DNA from 3 places in the Pseudarthrobacter sp. MEB009 genome. Region 1 is predicted to be linked to each of the others. Evidence: riboswitches for the same ligand, from Rfam matches in the RefSeq annotation. Region 1 holds a riboswitch; each other region holds the start of a gene.
The links. A riboswitch is a leader RNA that binds a small molecule or an ion and turns the genes downstream of it on or off. The one in region 1 is predicted to bind S-adenosylmethionine.
Positions count from the first base shown of each region.

Region 2: linked by a shared signal. The riboswitch ahead of QRN07_RS07800 (aminotransferase class V-fold PLP-dependent enzyme) and the one ahead of QRN07_RS09425 (bifunctional o-acetylhomoserine/o-acetylserine sulfhydrylase) in region 1 are both predicted to bind S-adenosylmethionine.
Region 3: linked by a shared signal. The riboswitch ahead of QRN07_RS05440 (DUF1737 domain-containing protein) and the one ahead of QRN07_RS09425 (bifunctional o-acetylhomoserine/o-acetylserine sulfhydrylase) in region 1 are both predicted to bind S-adenosylmethionine.

Region 1 covers NZ_JARVTC010000010.1:85,892-93,410, reverse strand. Annotated here, with positions in the region: gene QRN07_RS09455 (glycine C-acetyltransferase) at 1-916, shown strand, start outside; gene QRN07_RS09450 (NAD(P)/FAD-dependent oxidoreductase) at 960-2,060, shown strand; gene QRN07_RS09445 (amidohydrolase family protein) at 2,072-3,283, shown strand; gene QRN07_RS09440 (DeoR/GlpR family DNA-binding transcription regulator) at 3,382-4,170, shown strand; gene QRN07_RS09435 (CPBP family intramembrane glutamic endopeptidase) at 4,258-5,073, shown strand; gene QRN07_RS09430 (VOC family protein) at 5,268-5,906, opposite strand; SAM riboswitch class IV at 6,068-6,183, shown strand; gene QRN07_RS09425 (bifunctional o-acetylhomoserine/o-acetylserine sulfhydrylase) at 6,228-7,519, shown strand, end outside.
Region 2 covers NZ_JARVTC010000007.1:416,280-423,798, reverse strand. Annotated here, with positions in the region: gene aroA (3-phosphoshikimate 1-carboxyvinyltransferase) at 1-862, shown strand, start outside; gene rsgA (ribosome small subunit-dependent GTPase A) at 846-1,961, shown strand; gene hisN (histidinol-phosphatase) at 2,007-2,819, shown strand; SAM riboswitch class IV at 2,981-3,095, shown strand; gene QRN07_RS07800 (aminotransferase class V-fold PLP-dependent enzyme) at 3,131-4,552, shown strand; gene QRN07_RS07795 (class I SAM-dependent methyltransferase) at 4,622-5,380, shown strand; gene QRN07_RS07790 (metal-dependent transcriptional regulator) at 5,429-6,142, shown strand; gene QRN07_RS07785 (fluoride efflux transporter FluC) at 6,191-6,610, shown strand; gene QRN07_RS07780 (fluoride efflux transporter FluC) at 6,607-6,999, shown strand; gene QRN07_RS07775 (hypothetical protein) at 7,063-7,431, shown strand; gene QRN07_RS07770 (hypothetical protein) at 7,515-7,519, shown strand, end outside.
Region 3 covers NZ_JARVTC010000006.1:135,916-143,434, reverse strand. Annotated here, with positions in the region: gene QRN07_RS05465 (glutamate--cysteine ligase 2) at 1-958, shown strand, start outside; gene QRN07_RS05460 (LysE/ArgO family amino acid transporter) at 967-1,590, opposite strand; gene QRN07_RS05455 (LysR family transcriptional regulator ArgP) at 1,660-2,586, shown strand; gene QRN07_RS05450 (O-succinylhomoserine sulfhydrylase) at 2,573-3,781, opposite strand; gene QRN07_RS05445 (rhodanese-like domain-containing protein) at 3,782-4,192, opposite strand; gene QRN07_RS05440 (DUF1737 domain-containing protein) at 4,189-4,446, opposite strand; SAM riboswitch class IV at 4,460-4,574, opposite strand; gene opgC (OpgC domain-containing protein) at 4,822-7,209, shown strand; gene QRN07_RS05430 (GNAT family N-acetyltransferase) at 7,196-7,519, opposite strand, start outside.

The sequences.
Region 1 (7,519 bases):
GGAACTCGAAGCCAGGGTCTCCCGCTTCCTGGGCACCGAGGACACCATCCTGTTCTCCAGCTGCTTCGACGCCAACGGCGGTGTGTTCGAGTCCCTGTTCGGACCCGAGGACGCCATCATCTCCGATGCCCTCAACCACGCCTCGATCATCGACGGCATCCGGCTCTGCAAAGCCCGCCGTTACCGCTACGCCAACCAGGACATGGCCGAGCTCGAAGCCCGGCTGCAGGAGGCAGGCGACGCACGGCGCCGGATCATCGTCACGGACGGCGTCTTCTCCATGGACGGCTACCTCGCCCCGCTGGCTGCCATCTGCGACCTGGCCGAGCGCTACGACGCCCTGGTGATGGTGGACGACTCGCACGCCGTGGGCTTTATGGGCGGCACCGGCGCGGGTACGCCCGAGCATGCCGGCGTCTCCGACCGGGTGGACATCTACACGGGCACATTCGGCAAGGCCCTGGGTGGCGCCTCCGGCGGATACGTCTCGGGCCGCGCCGAAGTGGTGGCCATGCTCCGGCAGAAGGCCCGCCCCTACCTGTTCTCCAACTCCCTGGCGCCGGCGATCGTGGCCGCCACCATCAAGGCACTTGACCTGGTGGAAACCTCCGCTGACCTGCGGACCAGATTGTTCGCCAATGCGGAGCTGTTCCGCCGCCGGATGACGGAGGAGGGCTTCGAGCTCCTCCCCGGCGAGCACGCGATTGTGCCGGTGATGTTTGGTGACGCCGTCCTCGCGGCGAAGGTGGCGGACCGGATGCTGGCCCACGGAGTTTTCGTCACGGCCTTCAGCTTCCCGGTGGTTCCACGCGGTGCCGCAAGGATCCGCGTGCAGCTCTCGGCGTCGCATTCAGCGGCCGACGTCGAAGCGTGCGTGGGTGCGTTCGTCGCCAGCCGTGCCGCAGTAGCAGGCTAAGCCCGGCGCCGCCGGCAGCCGCCAACTCTGCAAGGATGGTGCCATGGCAGCACATTACGATGTCCTGATTGTTGGCGGCGGCATCGCCGGGCTTTCCCTGGCGGCCGCGCTGGCGGATCACTGCACGGTGGCGCTGGTGGAGGCGGAGCAGGAGCTGGCTTACCACACGTCCTCCCGCTCCGCCCGGCAGCTGATCCCCAGTTACGGCCCGCCGGTGGTGCAGGAACTGACTATGCGGACCCTGGAACTCATCGCCGCCCGGGACGCCGGGCAGCCCGTGCCGGTCCTGACGCCGCGCAGTTTTCTGCTGGTCGGCACCGAAGTCCTGGTTGCGGCCGGGGCAAGCGGACACATGGTGCCGGTGACACCGGACCAGGCGCTGGAGCTTTGTCCTGCCCTGGTCCCCGGCAGCTTCGAAGCCGCCGGGCTGGATACAGGCTCCTACGGCTGCGACGCGCCCCTGCTGCTGGCAGGCCACCGGCAGGCAGCCTTGGCCGCGGGGGCGGAGATCATCACCGGCGCACGCGTGCACTCAGCCCAGCGCCTGGGAACCGGCTGGCAGGTCGGCGCCGGCACGGAGGCCTTCGCAGCCACTGTGGTGGTCAACGCGGCCGGCGCCTGGGCCGATGAGCTGGCCGTCATCAGCGGCGTGGAGAAGCTGGGCCTGCAGCCCTACCGCCGCACCGCAGCGATTGCCGCCGTCGGCCGTTCCCTGCCCGCCGGCAGCCCCATGGTGGCCGCCGCGGATGACTCGTACTATTTCCGGCCCGACGGCGGCGACGTGCTGATTTCGCCGTCCGAGACAGTGCCCAGCGGCCCCGAGGACGCACAACCGCGCCCCGGCGATGTGGAAAACCTGGTGGCCCTCCTCAACCGGGTGACGTCGCTGGGCATTACCGGCGTACGCCGCGCGTGGACCGGGCTCCGGACCGAGGCTGCCGACGGCATCCCCGTGGCCGGGTTCGACGCGGAGGCCGCCGGGTTCTACTGGCTCGCCGGGCAAGGCGGGTACGGGTTCCAAACATCTGCCGCCATGGCCGAACTTGCCGCGGGGCAGATCCTGGCGCACCTGGGCGGCCGCCCAGGTCCGGAATCCCGGACAGCACGGGCGCTTGCAGCCACCCGCTGGTCCGTGCGGCGCTGAAGAATGATTCCATGAGCACCCTGATCACCAACATCGCCGAGCTGATGACCCAGGACCTGGACCACCGCGTCCTCAAGGACGCCGCCCTGGTGCTCGAGGGGGAGCGGATCGCCTGGCTGGGCCCCGCCGCGCACGCCCCTGCAGCGGACCAGGCGGTGGACGCCGGTGGCCGGGCCGTGCTGCCCGGCTGGGTGGACTCCCACACCCATCTTCTTTTCGCCGGCGACCGGACAGCCGAGTTCGAAGCCAGGATGGCGGGGGAAGCGTATGCCGCCGGCGGCATCGCCGTGACCATGGCCGCCACCCGGGCCACCGGCGACTACGACCTGACGCGGCTGGCAATGGGCAGGGTGGCCGAGGCCGTCGCCCAGGGCACCACCTACCTGGAGACGAAGACCGGCTACGGGCTGGACATCGACCACGAAGCCCGCAGCGCTCGGATCGCCTCCACCGTGGCGGACCAGGTGACCTACCTCGGCGCGCACCTGGTGCCGGCCGGCCAGGATCCGGAGGCCTACACGGACCTGGTCTGCGGGCCGATGCTGGCCGCCGTCCTGCCCTATGTGCAATGGGCGGACGTGTTTTGTGAGGAAGGTGCCTTCACGGCGGAGCAGTCACGCCGGGTGCTGCTTGCGTGCCGCGATGCCGGGCTGGGCCTGCGGGTCCACGGAAACCAGCTGGGGGAGGGGCCCGGGGTGCGGCTCGCCGTCGAGATGGGCGCCGCCAGCGTGGACCACGTCAATTACCTGGCCTGCGCCGACATCGAGGCCCTGGCCGGAACCTGGGCCGGCTGGGATCCTGGAAGCGGCACGGGACAGCGGGGAACGGTGGCCACCTGCCTGCCCGCCTGCGACCTCTCCACCCGCCAGCCGCTGGCGCCCGCCCGCGGACTCCTGGACGCCGGCGTCCAGGTGGCGCTCGCCTCAAACGCCAACCCCGGCACGTCCTACACCAGCTCCATGGCCTTCTGCGTCACCACGGCGGTGCTGCAGATGGGCCTCAGCGTCCACGAAGCCGTCCGCGCCGCCACCTACGGCGGGGCCCTCGCCCTGCACCGGGACACCGGCAGCGACGCCGACGGCCAGCGCGCCGTGGGATCCCTCGCCGTGGGGCACCGGGCGGACCTGCACGTCCTCAACGCGCCGTCCGCCACGCACCTCGCCTACCGACCGGGGATGCCGTTGACGTACGCTGTGTGGCGGGCCGGACGCCGCGAGCGCTAATACTGCCGCGAAATTGACGTTTTATGATCGTTTAGGGTCTGTTATGATCATAAAACGTCATCATGTGCGATGGCTCAAGCACTTTGGAGGCCTTCCGCATGACCCGTACCGACCGCCTGACGGCCATCCTTGACCTGTTGGCCCGGACCGGCCAGGTGGAAGTGGACGAGATCGTTACCACCCTTGCGGTTTCCCCGGCCACGGCCCGCCGCGACCTGGACAGCCTGGCGAAGCGCCGGCTGCTGACCCGGACGCGGGGCGGCGCCACCACCGGCGCCCTGGCCTACGACCTTCCCGGCCGGTACAACCGTGACGACCACGGCCAGGCCAAGGAACAGATCGCCCAGGCCGCATCTGCGCTGGTCCGCCCCGGTGCGGTGATCGGCCTGTGCGGCGGGACCACCAGCACTGCCCTAGCGCAGATCCTGGCCACGCGGGAAGACCTCAATGCTCCCGCGAACCAGCACACACTGACGGTGGTCACGAACGCCATCAACATCGCCGGCCAGCTCGCCGTGCGGCCCAACATCAAGGTCATGGTGACCGGGGGCATCCTCAACCCGCGCTCCTATGAGCTGGTGGGCCCGTATACGGACATCATCATGCAGAAGGTGGTGCTGGACATCGCCTTCATCGGCGTCAACGGCATCGACCCGGAGGTGGGTCCCACCAACACGGGCGAAGGGGAGGCCTCCGTCAACGCGCTGCTTGCCAGCCGGGCCCGGATTTCGTATGTCCTGGCCGACTCGTCGAAGGTGGGCGTGCGGGCCTTTGCCACGATGGACGGCTACAACTTCACCCGCCTGATCACGGACGCCGGGATCTCGCCGCGGGACAAGGCCGCGTTTGAAGCCAACGGCACCGAAGTGATCGTCGCTCCCGGATAAAGGGCCGCCGGCCCACGGGGACCACCGGGATCCAGTGCCGGCCGGGGCGGTCAGCCCGGATCCAGCAACAGCAGGCAAAATGGGTACATGCTGGTTCCCTCCCGCCGCAGGCTGCGGCTCGAAGTCTGGATTGTCCTGGGGTTGTCCCTGGGACAATCCGCCGTCTATTCCGTGGTGCAGCTGCTGGACAAGCTGTCCCGCGCGCCGCTGGTGGAGGGCACCTCAACCCTGAACCGCTCGCAAAGTACCCGGGAATACTTCGACCTGACCTACCAGCTGCTGGACATCGCCTTTGCCCTGGTGCCGGTCCTCCTGGTGATCTACTTCCTGACCGACCAGCGCCAGGCGGCACCTGCCGGACCCGGCAACCCGCCGGTCATCGGCGGCGCCAACGCCTCCCGCCACACGGGCTCCGCTTTCCGGCAGCTTGGCTTCACCTTCGACAGGCCCGGCCGCGACCTGCTCCAGGGCCTCGGCCTGGCCGCCCTGATCGGCATCCCATCACTGGGCCTCTACGCCGCCGGGCGGGCGCTGGGCATCACCACCGCCATCATCCCCAGCGCCCTGGATGCCTACTGGTGGACCGTTCCGGTGCTGATCCTCTCCGCCGTCCGGCACGGCATTGTGGAAGAGGTCATTGTGGTGGGGTACCTGATGAACCGCTTCGGCAAGTTCGGCTGGAGCCTGCCGGTGTCCATCGCGGCCAGTGCGCTGCTGCGTGGCAGCTACCACCTTTACCAGGGCTTCGGGCCCTTCATCGGGAACGTGGTGATGGGCGTTGTCTTCGCGTGGCTCTACACCCGGACCAAACGCGTGATGCCGTTGGTCATCGCGCACGCGCTGCTCGACATTGTGGCGTTTGTCGGCTTCAGCCTGTTTGGCAAGGCGGTGGGGCTGGGCTGACCGTCCCGGGCCTCATGCCTGCCCGCGGTGGCGGGCGGCCGCCGTCGTCCGGTTGATGCTTTTGCCGCTCAATGATTCGGCCGCCATCAGCAGGTGACGCCGTTGTCAGCTGCTGATGGCGGTCGAAGGGTGGGTGGGCGCGGACGCCCGGAAGCACCGGACCCGGCGCAGGCCGGATCCGGTGCGGCGGAGGATCAGATGGTGACTGCGCCGTTGGCGGTTTCGAAGGTGACCGAGAGGATTCCGGGCGTGCCGTGCGGGGCAACCCAATCCACTGCAACATCCTCGAGCGGCTTCTCCACCGGTTCGCCCAGCCATTCGGTGACCCGCTCGGCGGAACCGGCGATGGTCAGGCAGCTCATCTTAACGTTGCCTTCGTAGGCGTTGGACGGGTGCAGGGAGGGGTCGCCCTCCCACTTCAGCATGTAGGGCACCTGGGGATCCGCGATGAGGCCCAGGATGCCGATCTGCTTCCAGACCAGTTCGCGGCCGTCAGGGAACTTGCGGTTGCCGTTGACGGAAGACCGGCCCAGCCGCTCCTCGAAAGGGGCAAGGTCGTCCACTTCGACGCACCAGCCCATCCAGCCGCCACCGGCTTCGGAGCGGGCGCGGACAGCCTGCCCGAAAGGCGCCTTGTCCGAGGCGGGGTGCGCCAGAACCTCCACCACCTCAAGGTACTTGTGGCCCGCGAGGGGAATGATCATGTTCCGGGTTCCGAAACGGGGATGCACCCCGCCCTTGACGGCTTCCACACCCAGGGCGGAAGCGATTCGTTCGGTGGTGGCCGCCAGGCCATCCTGTTCACAGGCGTAAGAGACGTGATCCATGCGCATGCCAACATCTTGGCACTTTGTGATCCGCCTCTCAGCTAAGGCTTGCCTTACATGATTTTTCCGCTGGGCGGAGTTCCTGTTGTGGCCCGGCAACGGGGCCGTGGGACCATGTTCGTCACAATCCTGTACCGCGCTCCCGGACAGTTCCTACACTGGGCACAGGTCATGAGTGCCAGCATCAAGCCCCGGCTCGCTGGCCGGCAACCCTCCACCCGCGGTGGGGTGCCCCGGGTGAGGACCTGGCTGTCCGGCACCGGCCGGATGGCAAGCGCGGCCCGTGCTGCTTCCTGCATGCCGGGCCCCTGTGAAGTGGAGCCAAAGATGTCCAACGGATGGTCGTTTGAAACCCGCCAGATCCATGCAGGCCAGGAACCGGACAGCGCCACCGGCGCCCGGGCCCTGCCCATCTACCAGACCACCTCGTTTGTGTTCCCCAGCGCCGAAAGCGCGGCCAACAGGTTCGCCCTGGCCGAACTCTCGCCCATCTACACCCGCATCGGCAACCCCACCCAGGACGCCGTGGAGCAGCGGATCGCCAGCCTGGAAGGCGGCCTCGCGGCCCTCCTGCTCAGCTCCGGGCAGGCCGCCGAGACGTTCGCGGTCCTGAACATCGCCGAGGCCGGCGACCACATCGTGGCCAGCCCCAGCCTTTACGGCGGGACCTACAACCTCTTCGCCCACACCCTGAAGAAGTTCGGCATCACCGTGACGTTTGTGGCGGACCCGGACAACCTGGACCAGTGGCGCGACGCCGTGCAGCCCAACACCAAGCTGTTCTTCGGCGAGGTGGTATCCAACCCGCGCCAGGACGTTTTGGACATCGAGGGCATTTCCGGGGTGGCGCACCAGGCGGGAGTGCCGCTGATCGTGGACAACACGCTGTCCACCCCGTACCTGATCCGGCCGCTGGAGTGGGGCGCGGACATCGTCCTGCACTCGGCCACGAAGTACCTGGGCGGACACGGCGCCGCCATCGCCGGCGTGATCGTGGACTCGGGCAAGTTCGACTTCACCAGGGAACCGGAGAAGTTCCCCGGCTTCAACACCCCGGACCCCACCTACAACGGCCTGGTCTACGGCCGCGACCTGGGTGCCGACGGCGCCCTGGGTGCCAACCTGTCCTACATCCTGAAGGCCCGCGTGCAGCTGCTGCGTGACCTGGGCTCCGCCGTGTCACCGTTCAACGCGTTCCTGATCGCCCAGGGCCTGGAAACCCTGAGCCTGCGGGTGGAGCGGCATGTCTCCAACGCCATTGAGGTGGCCCGTTGGCTCGAGGCGCGGGACGACGTCGAATCCGTTGCCTACGCCGGCCTGCCCTCCAGCCCCTGGTTTGAGCGCGGCCAAAAGTACGGGCCGCGGGGCACCGGGGCGATCGTGGCCTTCAACCTCGCCGGCGGGGCCGCGGCCGGCCAGCGTTTTGTCGATGCGCTGGAACTGCACTCCCATGTGGCCAACATCGGCGATGTCCGGTCGCTGGTGATCCACCCCGCGTCCACCACCCACAGCCAGCTGTCCCCTGAGCAGCAGGCCGTTGCCGGGGTCACGCCGGGCCTGGTCCGGTTGTCCGTGGGACTGGAACACATCGATGACATCCTGGCCGACCTGGAAGCAGG
Region 2 (7,519 bases), on a different contig from region 1:
GGGCGAAGTCCGCGGCGGCCACCTGGTGATCGACGCCAGCGCCTCATCGCAGTTCGTCTCCGCCCTGCTCCTGGTGGGGGCCCGGTTCACCGAAGGCCTCCACCTGGAACACGTGGGCAAGCCGGTACCCAGCCTTGACCACATCTCCATGACCGTGGCTGTCCTGCGTGAGGCAGGAGTCTCGGTGGACGATTCCGTGCCCAACCACTGGGTGGTGGCGCCGGGTCCCATCCGGGCCTTCGACCAGCGGATCGAGCAGGACCTGTCCAACGCCGGGCCCTTCCTGGCCGCAGCCCTGGCATCCGGGGGAACGGTCCGGATTCCCGGCTGGCCCGCCAGCACGCAGCAGGTGGGTGATCTCTGGCGCAGCATCCTGGCCGACATGGGCGCCAGCGTCTCGCTGACGGACGGGGTCCTCACCGTCACCGCAGGCTCCGGCATCAAGGGCGGAAACTTCGCCGACACCAGCGAACTGGCCCCCACTGTTGCCGCCCTGTGCGCCTTGGCAGACACCCCGTCCAGGCTCACCGGCATCGGGCACCTGCGCGGCCACGAAACTGACCGGCTCGCGGCGCTCGTGGCGGAAATCAACCGCCTGGGCGGCGACGCCGAGGAAACCAGCGACGGCCTGGTGATCCGCCCCGCTGCGCTGCACGCCGGCGTCGTCCATTCCTATGCTGACCACCGGATGGCCACCGCAGGTGCCATCCTGGGCCTGGCCGTCGCCGGCGTCGAGGTGGAGGACATCGCCACCACCGCCAAAACCATGCCCGACTTCCCGGACCTGTGGACCGCGATGCTGGCGCAGGGCTCTCCTGCCGGAACCGGCACGGAAGGTACAGGCGTTGGCGCGCAGCACTGACTCTTGGGACGAATCGGATGTCCGCATCCGGCCCAGCAAAAAAGGTTCCAGGCCCCGCACCAAGGACCGGCCCAGCCACGACGACGCCGTCACTGGCCGGATCATCACCGTTGACCGCGGCCGCTACACGGCGGTGGTGGGTGAGGACACCGCTACGGAACGGGTGGTGATCGCCGCCCGCGCCCGGGAACTGCGCCGCAACCCCGTGGTGGCCGGCGACTTTGTCTCGCTGGTGGGCGACGTTTCCGGCGAACCGGACACGCTGGCGCGCCTGGTGAAAATCCAGGACCGGCGCACGCTGCTGCGCCGCAGCGCGGACGACACAGATCCCGTGGAACGGGCTGTGGTGGCCAACGCCGACCAACTGGTGATCGTGGTGGCAGCAGCCAACCCGGAACCGCGCACCGGTTTCATCGACCGTGCCCTGGCGGCGGCTTACGACGCCGGGATCGAACCGATCCTGCTGATCACCAAGGCAGACGTCAAGGATCCCGCTGAGCTGCTGTCCAATTACGCGCACCTGGACTTCCCGGTCATCATCAGCCGCACCGCGGACAATAAGGCATCGGGCATCGATGCCAGGTCGGACGATGGCCTGTCCGCCCGGCTGGACAGCGAGGCCGTAGCGGAGCTGCGGACCTTCCTGCACGGGAACGTCACTGTGATGCTGGGGCACTCCGGCGTGGGCAAATCCACCATGGTCAACGCGCTGACCGGAGCCGAGCGGGCCACCGGCGGCGTCAACGCCGTCACCGGCCGCGGCCGGCACACATCCTCCTCCGCCCTGGCCCTGCGGCTGGCAGATGCGCCGGCCGGCAGTTGGATCATCGACACCCCTGGCATCCGGTCCTTTGGCCTGGCACTGGTGGACCCGGACCGCATCCTGCGTTCCTTCCCGGACCTCTCCCCCGGCACCGATGCCTGCGAACGCGGCTGCAAGCACACGGCAGCGGCCGTGAACTGCGGGCTGGACGCCTGGGTGGCCGCCGGCCAGGCAGGTCCCACCGGCGCTGCCCGGCTCTCTTCCCTGCGGCGGCTCCTCGGGGCGGATCCGCGCCTGGAAGCCCAGGAGACCAAGGAACTCGGCAGCGTCAACTGACGTGGGCCTCCCAGCACAACCGCCGCCAGACGGTAGTTTGGAACCATGATCCAATCCGCTTCCAGCTACAACGATGACCTGCGCCTGGCCCACGTCCTGGCCGATTCCGTGGACGACCAGACCATGAGCCGTTTCAAGGCCCTGGACCTCCATGTGGAGACCAAGCCGGACCTGACTCCTGTCACCGACGCGGACAAGGCAGCCGAGGAATCCATCCGCGGCCAGCTTTCCCGGTCCCGCCCCCGCGACGCCGTCCTGGGTGAGGAGTTCGGCAGCAGCGGCCACGGCTCACGCCGCTGGATCATCGACCCCATTGACGGGACCAAGAATTTCGTCCGGGGCGTCCCGGTATGGGCAACCCTGATCGCGCTCGTTGACGAGGGCGAACCGGTGGTGGGTGTGGTCAGCGCACCTGCGCTGGGCAAACGCTGGTGGGCGGCGAAAGACATGGGCGCCTACATGGGCCGTTCGCTCGCTTCGGCCACCAGGCTGCGCGTCTCCAACGTCGCCACCCTTTCCGATGCGTCATTGTCCTACTCCAGCCTCACCGGGTGGAAGGAACGCGGCAACTTCGACGAGTTCCTGGGGCTCACCGAGGACGTATGGCGGACCCGCGCCTACGGCGACTTCTGGTCCTACTGCATGGTCGCCGAGGGGTCGGTGGACATTGCCTGCGAACCCGAACTGAATCTCTACGACATGGCCGCCCTGGTCCCCATCGTGGTGGAAGCCGGCGGCCGGTTTACCTCCCTGGAGGGCCAGGACGGCCCGTTCGGCGGAAACGCCCTGGCCACAAACTCCATCCTGCATTCCGAGGTGCTGCGGCGCCTGAACCCGGGGCTGGACGACCTCCTCTAGGACTGCCTGGACCGAAGAATATACGGCGGACGCCTCCGGATGGGGGCGTCCGCCGTCGTGTTCTTCGACAAAAGCCCCGGCGTACGGGCGCGGCGTAACAAATCCCTTAACATTCGGGCTGGCTTCAAACCACCCCGCACCATGTCCTACGCTCTTAAGCAGGTCACGAGTGCCAGCGCTAAACCCCGGTTTGCTGGCCGGCAACCCTCCATTCGCGGTGGGGTGCCCCGGGTGACGACCAGGCCGGTCCGGACATGGATACGGCAAGCGCGGATTCCCTGCAGGGAGTCCTGTCAACGTGAGGATTCCCCATGACAACTGCCACTGTCTCCCCCGCAGCTTCGCTGGCGCCCGCCGCACCTTCGGTTTTGGCCGGCCACTCCATCGCCGCCAGGCCCCTCGCCGCCGTAACCGGCGCCGAGATCCAGGCGCCGCTGATCGCCGGTGGCCATGTCCGCTACGCGAACCTGGACTATGGCGCCTCCGCGCCGGCGCTGTCCCTGGTCTCCGCCTACCTGAACGAGATCCTGCCCTACTACGCCAGCGTGCACCGTGGCGCCGGCTACGCCTCGCAGATCAGCACCTCCGTGTACGAGAACGCGCGGAACATCGTGCGGGACTTTGTGGGCGGCCGCCCGGACGACTCGGTGATCTTCACGCGCAACACCACCGACTCGCTGAACCTCCTGGCAGGGTGCCTGCCCAGCACGGACGGCCGGCCCACCGGCGACGTCCTGTACCTGGACATCGAGCACCACGCCAACCTGCTGCCGTGGCAGGGTGTACCGCACCGCAGCATCGTGGCCGCCGACACCCTGGCCGGCACCATCGACGCTGTCCGCGGCGAACTGGAGCAGGGCGGGGTCAGCCTCCTGGCGGTTACCGGCGCCTCCAACGTCACCGGCGAAATCCTGCCCATCCGCGCCCTCGCCGCGCTGGCCCACCAGTACGGCGCCCGGATTGTGGTGGACGCCGCGCAGCTGGCACCCCACCGGCGGGTAGACATCACCGCCGACGGCGTTGACTACCTCGCGTTCTCCGGCCACAAGCTCTACGCCCCGTTCGGTTCCGGCGTCCTGGTGGGCCGCCCGGACTGGCTCGACGCCGGAAAACCGCACCTCGCCGGCGGCGGTGCAGTCAAGGAAGCACGGCTCGACGGCGTCAGCTGGGCCACGGGCCCGGCCCGGCACGAGGGCGGCTCGCCCAACGTCCTCGGCGCCGCCACCCTGGCACGTGCCACGCAGGTCATCGCCGCCCTGGACCCGCAGGAATGGCACGCCCACGAACAGTCCATCCGGTCCTACCTGGTGGCGGGGCTGCAGCAGATCGAGGGCGTGAGTGTCCACCAGATCTTCAAGGACACCAACGCTGAGACGGACACCATCGGTGTGGTTAACTTTTCCGTGGCCGGCTACGACGCCGGTCTGGTGGCGGCCTACCTGTCCGCAGAGCACGGCGTGGGCCTCCGGGACGGGCGTTTCTGCGCCCACCCCCTGCTCAAGCGGCTGGGCCTTCCGTCCGGTTCGCTGCGGGCCAGCTTTGGTGTGGGCTCCCGCCTTGAGGACGCCCAACGTCTCCTTGCCGGCGTCTCTGCCCTCCGGACCCAGGGCCTTGGCTGGGATTACGTGGTGGACGCAGGCCGCTGGGTGCCCGCCAACGATTCCCGGACCTACCCGCACTGGGCCCCCAACACGCCGGGCACCGCCGGCGCGGCCCCCTGCCTGGACGACTGAACCGGCGGGCCGCCCCGGCGGGGTCCATGCGGTAAATTCAGGAGAGACATCTACTGAAGGAGGCCGCGCGTGGTCCGGGGTGGCCCCAAGCTGGAACACAACCGGCGCCAGGAGCTGGGCCAAAGCTTCCAGGACGGCGGCGAGCATTACCAGCAGGTCCGGCCGGGCTACCCGGCGGCAGCCGCGGACTGGCTGGTGCCCGCACCGGCCGGTGAGGTTTTGGACGTCGGCGCCGGCACCGGAAAATTCACCGCACTGCTCCTGGCCAAAGGACTGGCCGTCACCGCAGTGGACCCGTCCGCGGACATGCTGGAACAGCTGGCTGAGCACTATCCACGTGCCACGGCTGTCCTGGGCACCGCAGAGGCCACCGGCCTGCCGGCGGCGGCGTTCGACGTCGTCACCGTGGCCCAGGCCTGGCACTGGTGCGACGCAGCTGCGGCCAGCACGGAGCTCGCCCGGGTCCTTCGCCCGGGCGGCACGCTGGGGCTGGTCTGGAACCAGCTGGACACCTCCGTTCCCTGGGTCCACCGGCTGTCCCGGATCATGCACGCGGGCGACGTCTACAAGCCTGGCCACCGGCCCGCCGTCGGGCCTGAATTCCAAGGCCTTGAGGGGTACGTGACCCGGTGGCAGGACCCTGTAACCACCACGGGCCTGATGGAGCTCACCAAAACGCGCAGCTACTATCTCAGGGCCTCCGAACCCACCCGCGCCAAGGTGCTGGCCAACCTGGACTGGTACCTGCATGAGCATCTTGGCCACCGGGACGGCGAAATCATCGACCTGCCCTACCTGACCCTGGCATGGCGGGCCACGGCGGCGTGAATCTCGTTGCCGGCCAGCGGCGGTGCAGTACCCGGTAAGCTTGATGCTGTGAAGACCAGCGCGCCCTCCTCCTCGATCGAGGACTACGTCAAGGTCATCTACTCGTTTACCGAGTGGCAGGACAAACCCATCACCTCCTCGCAGCTGGCCCAGCGCCTGGGTGTGGCCAACTCCTCCGTCTCGGAGATGGTCCGCAAGCTCAAGGACCAGGGCCTCGTTGACCACAAGCCCTACAGCGCCATTACCTTGACGGGCCCGGGCCTGCGCCTGGCCCTTGCCATGGTCCGCCGCCACCGGCTGATTGAGACGTACCTGGTCCAGCAGCTGAACTACAGCTGGGACGAGGTCCACGACGAAGCCGAACTGCTGGAGCACGCCGTCTCGGACACTTTCATCGAACGCGTCGCCGCCCAACTGGGCGATCCCCGCCGCGATCCGCACGGCGACCCCATTCCCACGGCGTCCGGTGAGGTGCTGATGCCTGCCGCCCACCTGCTTTCCGGGCTGGATGAGGGCCACACCGGCAGAATCACCCGGATCAGTGACGATAACCCTGAATTGTTGCGGTACCTGGCCGCCGAGCGGATCGACCTGGACGCCGAAGTGGAGGTGGTGGGCCGCCGGCCGTTCGGCGGTGCCCTGGTGGTCCGGATCGGTGGCGTTGGGAACAGCCGTGAGTTTGACCTCGCTGACGAAATCACCTCGGCGCTCTGGGTGCACAGCGAGCAAACGCACCAAGGTTGCCTCCTGGTGGGCAGCTGACGTGACGCACGGACCGCGCCAGGGGCTGTTGCGCGGCACCGCCCCCGCATGAGCCGCCCCGGTATGCCTGCGGCGCCGGCATGGCTGGCGGTGGCTGTGGGCGGATTGGTGGGCAGCGAGCTGCGGTACGGCCTCGGCCTCGCCTTCCCTGATGTTCCGGGCGGTGTCCCCTGGGCCACGCTCGGAATCAACGTGTGCGGCAGCTTCCTCCTGGCTGCCTTGACCACTTTCTGGCTGAACCGCCCGCATACTCCCTTCTGGCTGCGGGCAGGGCTGGGACCGGGCCTGCTGGGCTCTTTCACCACCTTCTCCGCAGTAATTTTCGCCGTGGACCGGCTGGCGCAGTCCGGCGCGCATGTGGTGTGGGCGGCGTACCTGGCCCTTTCCCTGGTGCTGGGGCTGGCCGCCGCAGGTGCAGGCTGGCAGCTCGGCAAAGTGGCGTCCCGGACCCGGAACGAGCAGCCATGACCGCCGCGCTGTTGGTGGGCTTGTTCGGGGTAGCCGGGGCCCTCCTCCGGTTCGCGGCAGACAGCTGGTTCGCCCAGCAGGCGGCCCGCCAGGCGGAAGCGGGCAATGGCGCGCGGCACTGGCCCTGGGCAACCCTGCTGGTCAACGTGGTGGGCTGTTTTGTGATCGGAGCCGCCGCGGGGGTGACCGGCGGACTGGGACTGGCCGGTGAGTGGCAGACCGCCCTGGCCACCGGCCTGGCCGGCGGCCTGACCACGTTCAGCTCGTGGACCACCGCTACGGTGCGCCTGATCAGCGAAGCCCGTTACGGGGCTGCCGCGGTGAACGTGACGGCCAACCTGGCCCTGGGCGTTGCGGCTGCCGCTGCCGGCATGGCCGTTACCGGCTAGCCGGACGCCCGGCAATCCCACCAGACCGGACTGATTTGGTGGGCTCCCGTAAAGTTGTACCTGATGATCAGCAGACGTGACGCGGCAATTGCCCTCGAAATACCCCTGGAAATGGCACAGCGCCATGGCCTGCCCAAATGGATGAGCGAAGCGGAGCTGGGAGCGATCCTGGACGCCCCTCCCCCGTGGCTGGTGCAGTCCCGCGCAAACCGCACCGGCAAGCGTCCGGTCTGGGTGCACCTGGAGTGCACCGTCTGCGGCTATGAGGAAGCGGCCCGGCCGAAAAAATGGTGGCCGGACTTCAGTTTTGTGGCCTGCGAACACCACACCAAGCAGGAGGTCCCGGAGCGGCCCGCGGGCTTCGTCAGGACCGAATTCGACGGCGTCGGAACACGCTTTGTTGGTGTGGTGGACGTCCAGGCACCGGCCTGACCCAGGGCATTTCCTTCCGCGACAAACAGGCGTATTTTACGAGGAGGGGCACGTGGTGTCCCGATTCGCCGAGGGAGCCCGCCATGCC
Region 3 (7,519 bases), on a different contig from region 1:
CAAGGCCGGGCGGCTGCTGGCAGACCAGGCCGCCCGCAGGAACAACGCCCGGGTGGCTGCGCTGGCCACGTCTCCGCTGGCCTCAACCACCCACACCACTCCTGACCCGCGGTACGCGCTGATGCAGGAGCGGTTCGGCCTCACCGCGCAGGAGCAGCTGACCTGCGGCTTCCATGTCCACAGCTTCGTGGCCTCGCCGGAGGAAGGCATCGCCGTCCTGGACCGGATCAGGGACAAACTGGCTGTCCTCACGGCGCTGAGTGCCAATTCGCCCTTCTGGAACGGGATGCCCACCGGGTTCGAAAGCTACCGCACGCAGGCCTGGAACCGCTGGCCGACATCCGGCCCGGCCGGCATTTACGGGACGTACCCTGCCTACCGGCGGGTGGTGACCCGGCTGCTGGACAGCGGTGTGATGCTGGATGAAGGCATGCTGTATTTTGATGCCAGGCTGTCCCGGAACCACCCCACGGTTGAGGTGCGGGTGGCGGACGTCTGCCTCCGCGCAGAGGATGCTGCGCTGATTGCGGTGCTGGTGCGGGCCCTGGTGGAAACGGCCAGCAGGGAGTGGCGGGACGGCATTGACCCTGTCCCGGTGCCCACGGTGCTGCTCCGGATGGCGGCCTGGCAGGCCAGCAGCAGCGGGCTGCGCGGGGAACTCCTCGATTTTGGGACCTTCCGCCCTGCTCCCGCCGTCACGGTGGTGCGGTCCCTGGTGGACTACCTGGCACCGGTCCTGCAGGAACAGGGCGAACTGGCCCTGGCCCGGCAGGGTACGGAGGACATCATTGCGCGCGGCACCGGCTCGGCTGAGCAGCGCCGGGTGCAGGAAGCAGCGGCCGACGACGGCGGGCTGGGGGCCGTGGTCATCCATGCCGTGGGCGTCACGATGCACGGCACTTCAGGGCTGGCTGACGTGGCGGGGACGCCGGAACTGCTCCGCGTACGCCAGTCCTGAAGCACCTGTCAGAGACCCGCCGCCAGGCGCAGGCCGAGCGTGAGCATCACCAGGGCGATGAGGCCGTCGAGGAAGCGCCACGACGATGGCCGGGCAAAGAATGGACGCAGGACGCGGGCGCCGAAGCCCAAGGCGCTGAACCAGGCTCCGCTGGCGGCGATCGCCCCCGCACCGAACCACCAGCGCAGGTCCTGCTCCTGCTGGTTGGCCACCGACCCGAGCAGCAGCACCGTGTCCAGGTAGACGTGCGGGTTGAGCCAGGTCAGGGCCAGCACTGTGGACAGGGCGGCACCGGCGCTGAGTGCCTTCCGGGAACCTGACGCCGTCAGCACCCCTGGCCGGATGGCGCGCCGGGCAGCCAGCACGCCGTAGGTGACCAGGAACGCGGCCCCGGCATAACGGGCCACGTCCACCACCACCGGGCTGGTTCGGATCAGGACACCGAGGCCCGCGATGCCCCCGGCAATCAGCAGCGCGTCGGAGACGCTGCAGACGATGACAACGGCGGCCACGTGCTCGCCCCGGATGCCTTGCCGGAGCACAAAGGCATTCTGGCTGCCGATGGCTACAATCAGCGCCAGCCCGGTGCCGAAACCAAGCGTCGCCGCACCAAACCCAACAAGTATGTCCATAAAACCAAAGCTACGGTCGGGCCCGACATTACTCCAGCTAAAGATGTTTAGGACTATTAAGCTGAGCTAATGAAGATGTTCCAGCTCGACCAGTTGAAGACCTTTGCCGCAGTGCTGGATGAGGGGACGCTGGAGGCTGCCGCCCGCACCCTGCACGTCACGCCGTCTGCGGTGTCGCAGCGGCTCAAGGCGATGGAGGACGCAGCCGGCCAGATCCTGCTGCAGCGAACCAACCCGGCCCGCCCCACCACGGCGGGCGAGGCCGTGCTGCGCTACGCCCGCCAGCTCCGGCAACTGGAAGGGGACGCGCAACGCGAACTCGGTGGCGCCGCCGGTAGCCCCAGCACGCCCATCCCGCTGGTGGTGAATGCCGATTCGCTTGCCACCTGGTTCATGGCGGCGCTGGCAAGCCTCCCCCCGGAGCCGGGTGTCACCTTTGAGCTGCGCCGCGAGGACGAGCAGCATTCCACGCAATTCCTCCGGACGGGAGCGGTGATCGCCGCCGTCACAGCGAACCCGGAACCGGTTCAAGGCTGCAGCGTCGAGCCACTCGGGGCGCTGAGATACCGTGCCGTAGCCAGTCCCGGGTACGTCCGGCACTGGTTGCCCGGCGGGCCGGAGCTCGTTGCGGGCAGCACCGCCCCGGTGGTGGACTTCGACCGGAAGGACGACCTTCAGGGTGGGTTCTTCCGCAGGATGACCGGGACGGCCCTCGGTGCCCCGCGGCACTACGTCCCGTCATCGGCAGAGTTTGCCCAGGCCATCCGGCTGGGGATGGGCTGGGGGCTGCTGCCCGAAGCGGAATGCCTGCCCTTGCTTGGCAGCGGCGAGCTGGTGGAACTCGCGCCCGGGCACCCGGTGGACGTGGCCCTCTACTGGCAGCGCTGGAAAATTGACTCGCCGGCGCTGAACCAGCTCACGGCGGCCGTCCGGGCGACGGCTGCCCACGAGCTCCGGCAGCCCGCCCCGGGACCGGGTTCCGTCAGATCTGCTTGAGCGCTTGCTCCAGGTCGCCGATCAGGTCATCGGCGTCCTCGAGCCCCACGGACAGCCGCACCACACCGTCGCCCAGCCCGATCGCTGCGCGGCCTTCCGGCCCCATGGCCCGGTGCGTGGTGGTGGCAGGATGGGTGATGAGGGACTTTGAGTCACCCAGGTTGTTTGAGATATCGATGATGCGCAGGCCGTCCAGCAGGGCAAAGGCGGCGTCCTTGGCCGACCGCCCGGGAGCCGAAGCCAGGTCCAGCGTAAGGACGGTGCCGCCTGCCTTCATCTGCTTCGCGGCAAGCCCGTACTGGGGGTGCGATTTAAGCAGCGGGTATTTCACCCAGCTGACCGCCGGCTGCTGCTCCAGCCACTCGGCCAACCGCAGGGCCGTGGCCGACGAGTGGTTGACCCGCAGTGCCATCGTCTCCAGTCCCTTGTTGAGGACCCAGGCATTAAACGGGGAAAGCGAAGGCCCGGTGTGGCGCATGAGCTGCTTCACGGGACCGTCAATGAACTCCCTGGTGCCCAGGATCGCCCCGCCCAGGACGCGGCCCTGGCCGTCGATGTGCTTGGTGCCGGAGTAGACAATAACGTCGGCGCCGAACTGGCCGCACCGCTGGAGCAGGGGAGTGGCAAATACATTGTCGACGACGACTGTTGCGCCGGCGGCGTGGGCCAGGTCGCTGACGGCGGCGATGTCCACAATCTCCTGCATGGGGTTGGATGGCGACTCGAAAAACACGGCAGTGGTGGGCTGGGACAGGGCTTCGCGCCACTGGTCCAGGTCCGGCCCGTCAACAAACACCGTTTCCACGCCCCACCGCGGCAGGATCTCGTTCAGGATCACAAAGCAGGAACCGAACAGCGACCGGGCGGCAACCACGCGGTCGCCGGCAGCGAGGAGGGCGCCCAGGGCGGTAAAGACCGCTGACATTCCGGAGGCCGTGGCGAAGCACGCTTCGGTGCCCTCCAGCAGCCGCAGCCGCTCCTGGAAAGTGGCTACCGAGGGGTTGCCGTAGCGGGAGTAGACAAAACGCTGGTCCTCGCCGGTGAACGCCCGCTCGGCGGCGGCAGCGGATTCATAGACAAACCCTGAGTTCAGGAACAGCGCCTCGCTGGTCTCCTGGAAGTTGGTGCGGTCCAGGCCACCGCGGACCGCCTGCGTATCGGCGTTCCAACCGGCAGCGTCGTCATTAAAAGCCATTTAGTTGGTTCCCAGGTTGGTAGGCAGGCCGCGGTTCTTCCAGCCGTTGACGGTCCGTTCGCCATACCGGTCAGGCTCGCCCTCGAAGCCCTCCAGCACGTTGTATGAGGTGAAACCGGCCTGCGTCGCAGCGGTGGCAGCCGCGATGGAGCGCTGCCCGGAACGGCACAGGAACAGCAGTTCCGCGGCTGAATCCTCCGGAGCCTGCTGGCTGAGGTCGCTGATGAAGGCGGGGTTCGGGACGCCGCCGGGGAAGGTCCACTGAATAAACAGGGGATCGTTGTCCGTGGCCTTGGTGTCAGGAATGCCGATATGGGCCCATTCAGCTTCGGTCCGGACGTCCACCAGGATGGCGCCCTGCTCCAGCTTGGCCCATGCCTCCTGCGGGGTCAGGTCTCCGGCGTAGCTCATGCGTGCCCCTCGCCGTCGAATTCGAGGCTGTCCACTGCGGTTGCCGCGGCGGCGTCGGCCGTGGCGATGGCGGCCGGCAGGACAACTGCCTGGGCCACAATCACACCTCCGCCGTTGTACGTGGCGGCGGGGCTTCCGTGCAGCACGTAGCCCTCCGCCAGTGCGGCCGAGATCCGCTCGCAGAACTCGCGGTTGTCCGGGCCGCTGATGAGGCGGTAGGACAGTCTCTCTTCAGGGGCAGGTGCGTCGGACACGACGGATCTCCTTCTCTCACGCTTGCAGCTCGAATGGTCGATATGCCGAGTATTCACCTGAGGCACCCCGCCGCGGAAGGGAGGGTTGCCGACCGGCCAGTCAGGGCTTAGTGCCGGTACTCATTACTACCCAAAAACGTAACACTTGCTGCCCGGTGCCGCACGGCCGCCGTCGTCATGTTCCGTAACCGAGCCGCGCCGGGCACGGGGTCCTGGCGCGGCGGCCGGACCGATAAGGTTTGCATGGGGGCGCCGCCCCGACAGCTGGCTTCAGACCGGGGGGTTCCCATCAGCAATCGATCAGCCGCGCGGAGTGGCGGCACTGCCGTGCCCGGCACCCGGATTTTCCGCGCCTGTGCTGCCCTGCTGGCAGCGATGATGATGACAGTGCTGGCCATCGGGCTGCCGGCCGGGGCGGCACACGCTGCTGCGCCGGTTCCGGACGACCGCGGGCCCCTCCTTGGCGCCGTCCTGGAATGGGGCGAAGATACCGCCGCAGGTTTCGCGGACCGGCTGGGTGCACGGCCCGCAGTCCTGGGTCACGACATTGACTTTCCGTACCGGGATGCGGAGCGTAACGACCTCAAGGGCTTCCTGTACCAGGCGTCCGCCCAGGGCGCGCATGCCATGCTCACCGTCCGGCCCACCGTCCCGCTGGACCAGGTGGATTCAGGCTCTGCTGCCGCCTTCGCGGCGGAGGTGCGCACGCTCGCCGGCGGGTTCAAGGGCAAGCTCCTGATCCGGTTCGCCCCCGACATGAATTCCAGCTGGGTGGAGTGGGGCCAGCAACCGGCAGCGTACCGGGAGGCGTTCCGGACGCTCGCCGGCAAATTCCGGGCGTCCGACGGCGGCGCCCTGATGGTGTGGGCCCCTTTCCTTGGCAAGGACTACCCGTTCGAGCGGAGCAGGGCAGCCCCCGGTCCGGGAAGCGACGGGTTCAGCCTGCTGGACAGCAACGGGGACGGCAGTTGGAACGGTGCCGACAGCCCCTACGGGCCGTATTATCCGGGCGATGATTCCGTTGATTGGGTGGGCCTGAGTGCCTACCATGACGACACCTCGGGCGGGGCCGCCGTCAACTCCCTGCCCCGCGCTGGTGAGTTGCGGGAAATGCTGACATCGGCCGGCGGTGAGGACTTCTACGGCACGTATGCAGCCGGCAAGGACAAGCCGTTCCTGCTCCAGACCGCCGCCTTCTACAGCCCGGCGTCGGGAGGTGCCGCAGAGGCCGACATCAAAGTGAACTGGTGGGACCAGGTAGTGGGCACCATGACGTCGGCGGAATTCGCCCGGACCGCCGCCGTTGTGTGGGATGAGCGGACCAGTACCAGGGACACCGGGGTCGCCAGCATTAACTGGCTGCTGACGGGGAAACCGGACATTGCTGCAGCTGCCTCGGAGCGGCTCAAAAAATCCCCTGTGGTGACCGGGCCGGTGACGGAGGTGTCCACGGACGGCAGTTATTCGCATCCCAACACGTTGTCCGGCGTTGCCGCGTGGAGTGTTGGAGCGGCTTTGCTGATCCTCCTTGCCGCGCTGTGGCAGATTCCCGGACGGATCAACAACGCTTCCTCCTGGGCCTATGCCGATCCGTCCAAGCGCGACTCCCGCGTGGATCTGCTGCGCGGCATGGCGATCGTCTTTGTTGTGGTCAACCACCTGGGCATGACATCCCTCTTCCAACTGTTTACCCAGGAAGCGGTGGGATTCGTCTCGGGAGCCGAATTGTTTGTCCTGTTCTCCGGCCTGGTGGTGGGCATGGTCTACGGGCCGCGCGTCAAGGACGACTTCGGCCGCGTGCTGGAGTTGACGTCGCGCCGCGCAGGCAAGCTGTACGTGACGGCACTTGTGGTGCTGATCGGTGTCTTCCTGCTTTCGCTGCTGCCGGTTTTCCGTTCCGAGGTGCTGACCACGTTCGTGGACCAGGGAACGGGTGGAGCCGGCCATGGCGGTGCGGGCCGCACCTACGACCTTTACGCCGGCATGGGCTCCCTGCTGCAGTTCCCCGTACCGCCGGGGATCCTGCCCGCGATCCTGCTGCTGCAGTTCGGGCCGTGGCAGTTCAACGTGATGGGCCTCTACGTGGTGCTGCTGCTCGCCAGCCCCCTGATCCTTGCCGCGCTGGGCCGGGGCAAAGGGCTGTATGTGCTGGGTGCATCGATTGCTGCCTACGCCGCCGGCGCAACCACCCGTTTCCGGCTGCTCCCCTCGCAGTTCGAGGATTCATTCCCCCTGCTGGTGTGGCAGGTGTTGTTTGTGATCGGGCTGGTGGCGGGGTACCACCGGCACCGCATCATTGCCTGGTTCTCGGCCCGGGTTTGGGTGGTGGCTGCCTGTACCGTCCTGGCCGTTGTCTTCGCGTTCCTGTCCTGGGGCAACCCGTACCTGGCCAATGGCTTCGACGTCCGGCTCGCCGTGATCCCGGACGCCACCTACCGCATCATGTACGACCTGTTTTTCGGCCGCACCTACCTGGCACCCGGCAGGTTGCTGAACGTGCTGGTCCTGGTGGTGGCGGCCTACGCGTTCCTGACGGCGTATTGGAAGCCGGTGCAGCGGACACTGGGGTGGTTCCTGATTCCGTTGGGCCAGGCAACCCTGTATGTGTTCATCATGCATGTGGTGCTGATTGCCGTGGTGGCCAACATTCCGGCCCTGCTGCAGGAGAACGTCCTGCTGAATACAGCGGCCTACGCCGTGCTCCTGGGGCTGCTGTGGGTCATGGTCAGGACCAGGTTCCTTTACCGGATCATTCCCACGTAGGCCCGGTCCGCAGGCCGCTGACCGCCTGGGGCAGAATTACCTGATGCAGCAGGTGGTCCTGCCATTTGCCCGCGATCTTGAGGTAGTTGGGAGCCAGCCCGATCTCCTGGAATCCGGTGCGGTCCAGGACGCGACGGGATGCTGCATTGTGGACCAGCGTGGCGGCCTGGACGCGGTGCAGTCCCAGTTCCGCGCCGGCATAACCGAGCGTGTAACGCACACCGGCCGTGGCAATGCCCCGGCCGGTGAGGTCGCGGTCCACCCAGTACCCGAGATTGGCGCTCAGGAACGGCCCCCGGACGATCCCTGT